Linked DNA regions of Colwellia sp. M166. The protein of the gene in region 1 interacts with the protein of each later gene in a pairwise test. Links are inferred from orthologs where the notes say so. Each region holds a gene or a part of one and is shown in the gene's direction. Other genes may lie near its edges.

Region 1 (4,423 bases):
GGCAAATGGCATTAGCTGAGCTTATGCTCAGTGAGGAAAGTAGCCAAACACATGCGTTACAAATTTGGCGGAATGCACAAAAGCATTTTAATTGTCAATTTGAACAACAACTACGCTTGAATTCTGTTGCCCTAGACCTCACATCTTCTATAAATGAGTTAAAGTAAAAAATAGCGGTAATGACTAACGTGCTAAACCAACAACATATTGATGCTAATCAGCCGCCTGTTATTTGTTTAATGGGGCCAACAGCCTCAGGCAAAACAGCTTTGGCGATGGCGTTATATGATGCGTTACCCTGTGACATTATTAGTGTTGATTCAGCGTTAGTGTTTAAAGGTATGGATATAGGTACGGCTAAACCTACGGCAGAAGAATTAGCCGCGTACCCGCACCAATTGATCGATATCAGAGATCCAAGTGAGATTTATTCTGCTGCCGATTTTTGTCAAGATGCCTTAAAAGCTATAGCGAAAAGTCGTGAGAATGGCCGAATACCTTTATTGGTGGGCGGTACTATGATGTACTTTAAGAGCTTAATTGATGGAATTTCGCCACTTCCAGAAGCTGATGAAAATATACGGAAAAGTATAGCGTTAGAAGCTGCAGATAAAGGTTGGCTTGCGCTGCATGCAGAGTTACAGAGCTTTGATCCAGTATCTGCAGAACGTATTCATCCCAATGATCCACAACGACTCGCCCGAGCAATTGAGGTGTATCGAAAAACAGGTCACACTTTGACACAATTGACTGAAACAAAAGGTGATAAAGTCAGTGGAAATGTTTTACAGTTCGCCATAGCACCAAAAGAGCGAAGTGATTTACATGCGCGAATTGAGTTACGTTTTCAGCAAATGATCGAGCAAGATTTTAAACAAGAAGTTATTGCCTTAAAACAAAGAGGCGATTTGCACTTAAATTTACCTTCAATGCGTTGTGTTGGTTATCGTCAAATGTGGCAACACTTGCAAGGTGATTATGCTCATGATGAAATGATTTTCAAAGGTGTTTGTGCAACTCGCCAATTAGCCAAACGACAATTAACATGGCTACGAAGTTGGCAAAACTTACAATGGTTGCATATGGAAGATGAAAATAATTTACAAGTTATTTTATCGGCAGTAAGCAAAGTTTAGACATTGATGTATAATTAAAATAGTTGTGCATTAAGCAACTAGTTTTATTGAATAATTTTAATAAAAATTGAAATGAATATTTAACTTTACCTAAAAATAACAAAAGGGGCCAAATAATGGCAAAGGGGCAATCTTTACAAGACCCATTTTTGAACGCGTTACGTCGTGATCGCATTCCAGTAGCAATATACCTAGTTAATGGCATCAAACTACAAGGGCAAGTAGAATCATTTGATCAATTTGTGATTTTACTTAAAAACACCGTAAGTCAAATGGTATATAAACACGCTATCTCTACGGTAGTACCAGCGCGAGCAGTATCTACTATGCCAGCCCCACAAGCCAATCAACCAGGCTACAATCAGGATTCAGAAGATTAATGGCAAAAGCTAGTATTGTATGGAGTCGCTCATTTGTTTGATAGATATCAAGCAGGTGAGCAGGCGATACTTGTTCATTTAGACTTTCCAGATGATAATACCAGTGAAGATCTGCAAGAGTTCGAAATGCTTGTAGATTCTGCTGGGATAACAGCGTTAAATACGATTACAGGTAAACGCGCAACACCGCATCCGAAATATTTTGCTGGTACAGGTAAAGTGCAAGAAGTTGCCGACGCTGTACGTATGTTTGATGCAAATATTGTCTTGTTTAATCATAGTTTATCGCCATCTCAGGAAAAAAATATTGAAGCGCTGTGTGAATGCAGAGTTGTTGATCGTACCACCTTGATTTTAGATATTTTTGCCCAGCGCGCTCGCACGCATGAAGGTAAATTACAAGTAGAATTGGCACAGTTACGCCATATCAGTACCCGACTGATACGCGGTTGGACTCACTTAGAGCGCCAGAAAGGTGGTATTGGTTTACGTGGGCCGGGTGAAACTCAGCTTGAAACAGATAGGCGTTTGTTACGTGAGCGCATGGTTAATATTCGCAAACGTTTAGAAAAAGTGGAAAAGCAAAGACAACAAGGGCGTCGGGCGAGAAATCGAGCTGAGATCCCAACCGTGTCTTTAGTTGGTTATACCAATGCTGGTAAATCAACCTTGTTTAATAACATAACTCAGGCGGATGTTTATGCAGCAGATCAACTCTTTGCTACCTTAGATCCAACATTACGTAAAATTGAAGTTGATGAGGTCGGCCGTGTTATTCTTGCTGATACCGTTGGGTTTATTCGTCATCTGCCACATGATTTAGTGGCTGCGTTTAAAGCGACGTTGACAGAAACCCGAGAAGCAGAATTATTACTACATGTGATTGATATCGCTGATGAACGACGCAGTGAAAATATTGAACAAGTAGATGAAGTGTTAAAAGAAATAGAAGCGGGTGATGTTCCACAGCTATTGATTTGCAATAAAATTGACCGATTAGATGATGTGGAACCTAGAATTGATCGTGATGAGCAAGGCTTACCGATTCGAGTTTGGTTGTCGGCGCAGCAAGGTGTAGGTATTGAACTTTTATTTACTGCACTTGCCGAACGTCTAGGCAAACAAATCATTAAGCATTCACTCTGTTTACCGCCGAGTGCAGGTAAACTTCGTGGTCAACTTTATCAATTAAATTGTATTACTGATGAGTATTATGACGACAAGGGTAATTGTTTATTAGCGATAAAGTTACCGGTTCGAGAATGGAATCAATTACTAAAACAAGATGAAGCAGGAATAGAGCACTTTATTCAAACGTAACAGACTGATATATTAGGCAGTGTTTTATCGTTTATATAGCAGTTAGCGCATTAATTTTTTATAGCGGAGAGTAGCATGGCTTGGAATGAACCGGGGAATAATGATAAAGATCCCTGGAAAAATAAAGGTGGCAAAAATCAAGGCCCACCTGATTTAGACGATTTATTAAAAGATATCGGCAATAAATTTGGCGGTATTTTTGGTGGCAAAAAATCAGGAGGCGGTTCTGGGAAAAACTTTTCTAGCATTGGCATCATGATATTGCTTGTTGTGGCGATTTTAGTTTATGCCTTTAACGGTTTTTATACCATTAAAGAGGCTGAAAAAGGTATCGTTTTACGCTTTGGTCAATATGCTGGCATGATTGAGCCTGGCTTGAGCTGGAAATGGACTTTTGTTGACCGTATTATTCCCGTTGATATGCAAACCACACGTAACCTTCCATCTTCAGGTTTTATGTTAACCAAAGACGAGAATGTTGTGCGTGTTGAGATGGAAATTCAATACCGTGTTGTTGACGCGCGTAACTACATTTTTAGTGTTACTAACGCAGATGAAAGTTTAAGTGAATCACTTGATAGTGCTTTACGTTATGTTATTGGTCACGCAAAAATGGATGACATTTTGACCAGTGGACGTGAAGAAGTACGTCAAGCGGTATGGCAAGAACTAGAAAAAATAATTGAGCCTTACAACTTAGGTTTAATTGTTGTCGATGTTAACTTTAAAGATGCTCGTCCCCCTGAAGAAGTGAAAGACGCTTTTGATGATGCTATTTCTGCACAAGAAGATGAAGTGCGCTTTTTACGTGAAGCCGAAGCTTATGCTCGAGGGATTGAACCTCGTGCCCGTGGCCGTGTTAAACGTTTAGAGCAAGAAGCTTTAGCTTATAAAGCACAAATTCTACTTGATGCTGAAGGTGATGTTGCTCGTTTTAACAAGCTGTTACCTGAATACCTAGCAGCACCAGAAGTTACCCGTCAGCGTATGTATTTAAAGTCGATGGAAAACGTTTACAGCAATACCAGCAAAGTGATGGTGGATGTTGATGGTGGCAATAACATGATTTACTTACCACTAGATAAGATTATGCAACAACAATCTGGTAATCAACGTGTTATTCAACAGTCAACACCGACAGTAAACCAAACTTCAAATGGTAATAATACGTCACCAACGTTATCCGGTCGTAATGATCGTTTCAATAATGGGAGAGATTAAGCCATGAAGAATTTTTTATTGGCAATCATAGCCTTAATATTTGTACTAACGGTATCGTCTGTTTTTGTTGTTTTTGAAGGTCAGCGTGGCATTGTCTTTCAATTTTCAAAAATTAAACGTGATGGTGATACGGGTGATATGAAAGTGTATGAACCTGGTTTACACTTTAAATTTCCTTTTATTAACACCGTACGTAAAATTGATGCCCGTATTCAAACCTTAGATGAAGCAGCCGATCGTTTTGTAACATCTGAAAAGAAAGATTTAATGGTCGACTCATTTGTTAAATGGCGCATCGTTAATTTTTCAACCTACTACTTACGTACCTCAGGCTCAATTGAGAATGCTCGAGCGTTATTAAAACAG
Region 2 (3,214 bases), 340 kb from region 1 along the record:
CTAAAAAGGCAATAGTTTTACCTTCGCCTGTTTGCGCTTGACCGGCAATATCTTTGCCTGTCATAAGTATAGGAAGAGACTTTGCTTGAATTGCAGTACAATATTCAAAGCCCATAGATGCGAGACCGTTAACAACGGTTGGCTCGAGTTTAAGTTCCGAGAACTTTATTTCTGTTAAGTGTGTTTTTTTCATACCGCTAGCTTAACAGGTTACGCTATTAATAAAAATTAGATTCACATAAAAGCGCTAATAAATTAATGCTATTAGTTGATTTTGATTTATTTTACTAATAACTGTTATATATGATTGTTGGTAATTAATTGTGATGAAGGTATAATCTTAACCAATTGGCTATAGGCCACCTTTAATGGAGATATAAATGAGCGATAAAATTATTCAGTTAACTGATGATAGTTTTGATACTGATGTAATTAATGCATCAGGTCTTGTTTTAGTTGATTTCTGGGCTGAATGGTGTGGCCCATGTAAGATGATCGCACCGTTGTTGAACGACGTGGCGGAAGAATATGCTGGTAAATTAACTATTGGCAAATTAAACATAGATCAAAACTCTAACACTCCACCTAAATATGGCATTCGTGGTATTCCTACACTTTTGTTATTTAAAGATGGTGTTGTTGCTGACACGAAAGTTGGCGCATTATCAAAAACTCAATTAAAAGAGTTTATTGATAACAATTTATAAAAAAAGGTCCGTATTTCGGACCTTTTTGCTTTTTAGCGAAAGATCAAGCATGTGATCCTTTACCTGTTTTGTTTTTAGTGCTAAATTTAACATTCAAACGAAAATAACATTTCAAATACCATACTCAAACATCCTAAATTGCCAAACGGCACAGCATAACAACCTAAATAGTCTAAGAAACCCCCACTATGAATCTTAACGAACTTAAAGAAAAGTCTATCAGCGAGCTAGTCAAACTCGCAGAAACAATGAAATTGGAGCATTTGGCTCGTAACCGCAAACAAGACATTATTTTTGCTATTTTAAAAGCCCACGCTAAAAGTGGTGAAGATATCTTTGGCAGCGGTGTTTTAGAAATTTTACAAGACGGCTTTGGTTTCCTACGATCGGCAGACTCTTCCTATTTAGCAGGCCCGGATGATATTTATGTATCACCAAGCCAAATACGTCGATTTAGTATGCGTACCGGTGACACCATTGCTGGTAAAATTCGTCCACCGAAAGACGGTGAACGTTACTTTGCTCTCTTGAAAGTAAATGAAGTTAATTTTGACCGCCCTGAAAACTCTCGCAATAAAATCCTTTTTGAAAACTTAACACCGATACATCCAACCGATCGCATGATCATGGAACGTGGTAATGGTTCGACTGAAGATATTACTGCCCGCGTTTTAGATTTAGCCTCCCCGATTGGTAAAGGTCAGCGTGGTTTGATTGTTGCGCCGCCAAAAGCCGGTAAAACGTTATTGCTACAGAATATTGCTCAAAGTATTGCTCATAACCACCCAGATGCTGAATTAATGGTATTGTTGATTGATGAGCGTCCAGAAGAAGTTACTGAAATGCGTCGCTTGGTTAAAGGTGAAGTAATTGCCTCTACATTTGATGAACCAGCTAACCGTCACGTGCAAGTTGCTGAAATGGTAATTGAAAAAGCTAAACGTTTAGTTGAACATAAAAAAGATGTCGTTATTTTACTTGATTCAATTACCCGTTTAGCACGTGCCTATAACACCGTTATTCCTTCGTCAGGTAAAATACTTACCGGTGGTGTTGATGCCAATGCTTTACATCGTCCTAAGCGCTTCTTTGGTGCTGCACGTAATATTGAAGAAGGTGGTAGTTTAACTATTATCGCTACTGCCTTAGTAGAAACTGGTTCTAAAATGGATGAAGTTATCTATGAAGAATTTAAAGGCACGGGTAATATGGAATTACACCTTTCACGTAAAATCTCTGAAAAACGCGTTTTCCCTGCTATTCACTTTAACCGTAGTGGTACTCGTCGTGAAGAGCTATTAACTAAGCCTGATGAATTACAAAAAATGTGGATTTTGCGTAAAATCGTTCACGAAATGGGCGAAATTGATGCCATGGAATTCATGATTGATAAGCTGGCTATGACCAAGACCAATAACGAATTCTTTGATTCGATGAAACGTCAGTAAGACTTAATAATATAAATTGAAAAAACCAGCATCTGCTGGTTTTTTTATGCCTTAAATAACATTACTCTTCAATAATACCTCGAACGCTTGTTAAGCTAGTATTGACTTGATTTATAGCTATCTATTTGAATAATATTGTTTTATTTTGTTTTTTATAGCTCGTTATTAAGGGTTTTAGAGTTTATGACAAATTAATATTGGAGAGCATAATTTAGTGGTTATACTTAATAGAGTTGATGATTGTAAAAGGAATATATTCATATAAAGATATTATTTTTTATTTTTTTGTATGAAAAACGAACGATAAATATTTTGCGATAGTATAGTATGCGCATTTTTTAAATTTATAATGAAAAATTAAGCTGTTGAAGGGGAAGTAAATGCGCTGTTTTTCGATGTTTTTTTTATTGATGTTAGTCAGTAGTATTGCTTGTGGTGCTGAGGAGCTAGATAAGCAAAACATTATCAATATAAAAGTTGTCACTGAAGATACCTTTCCGTTGCAATATCTTGAAAATGGTAAGATTACAGGGCCGGCTACAAGCTTAGTTGAGCAAGTTTTATTAGCTGCAGGTGTAACATACGATATTGCAGTATTGCCATGGGCTCGGGCATATCAGTTAGCGTTAACTGAAGCCAATATTTTAATTTACTCTTTGGCAAAAACGACAGCAAGATTAAATGAATTTAAATGGGTCGGTAGGATCATGGCTCTGGACTATTATTTATACGGTGCGTCTGATAGCGAGATTAATCTGCAAACCTCTTTAGAAGCTCTCAAGCAATATCAAATAGGCACTGTGCGCGATAGTGCTGTTGAGCAATACTTACGCGATAATGGTTTTAAAAAACTGACAACGGTTGTGCAGGGGAAGCAAAATTTCTTCTTGTTTCAACAGAATCGAATTGAGTTATTTCCGGCTAATAAATCAAGTTTTCAAGCAATATGTCTGCAAGATGCATTTAATTGTCATAATTTAAAACCACTTTATAAATTAGATATTTCATCCATTGAGCTCTACATGGCATTTAGTCAGTTAACGGATGATGCCATGGTTG

What was found.
Region 2: the proteins of hfq (region 1) and rho interact in binary tests that used the Escherichia coli proteins (3 or more experiments, as listed by UniProt). The link is inferred for Colwellia sp. M166 from one-to-one orthologs.

What each region holds. Positions count from the first base shown.
Region 1 is NZ_CP040755.1:2,063,368-2,067,790, reverse strand. Bases 1-2,884 are described here. They hold hfq (RNA chaperone Hfq), read left to right. Parts: upstream 1-1,252; coding sequence 1,253-1,516; downstream 1,517-2,884. Other genes in these bases: hflX (ribosome rescue GTPase HflX), read left to right, coding at 1,550-2,836; miaA (tRNA (adenosine(37)-N6)-dimethylallyltransferase MiaA), read left to right, coding at 180-1,136; mutL (DNA mismatch repair endonuclease MutL), read left to right, coding at 1-167. In the rest of the region: FtsH protease activity modulator HflK, read left to right, coding at 2,912-4,057; protease modulator HflC, read left to right, coding at 4,061-4,423. UniProt on the Escherichia coli protein: RNA chaperone that binds small regulatory RNA (sRNAs) and mRNAs to facilitate mRNA translational regulation in response to envelope stress, environmental stress and changes in metabolite concentrations.
Region 2 is NZ_CP040755.1:2,405,041-2,408,254, reverse strand. What follows is about bases 216-3,025. They hold rho (transcription termination factor Rho), read left to right. Parts: upstream 216-895; coding sequence 896-2,155; downstream 2,156-3,025. Other genes in these bases: FGD67_RS10925 (ABC transporter substrate-binding protein), read left to right, coding at 2,536-3,025; trxA (thioredoxin TrxA), read left to right, coding at 381-707. Outside these bases: ATP-dependent RNA helicase RhlB, read right to left, coding at 1-193; more of FGD67_RS10925, read left to right, coding at 3,026-3,214. UniProt on the Escherichia coli protein: Facilitates transcription termination by a mechanism that involves Rho binding to the nascent RNA, activation of Rho's RNA-dependent ATPase activity, and release of the mRNA from the DNA template.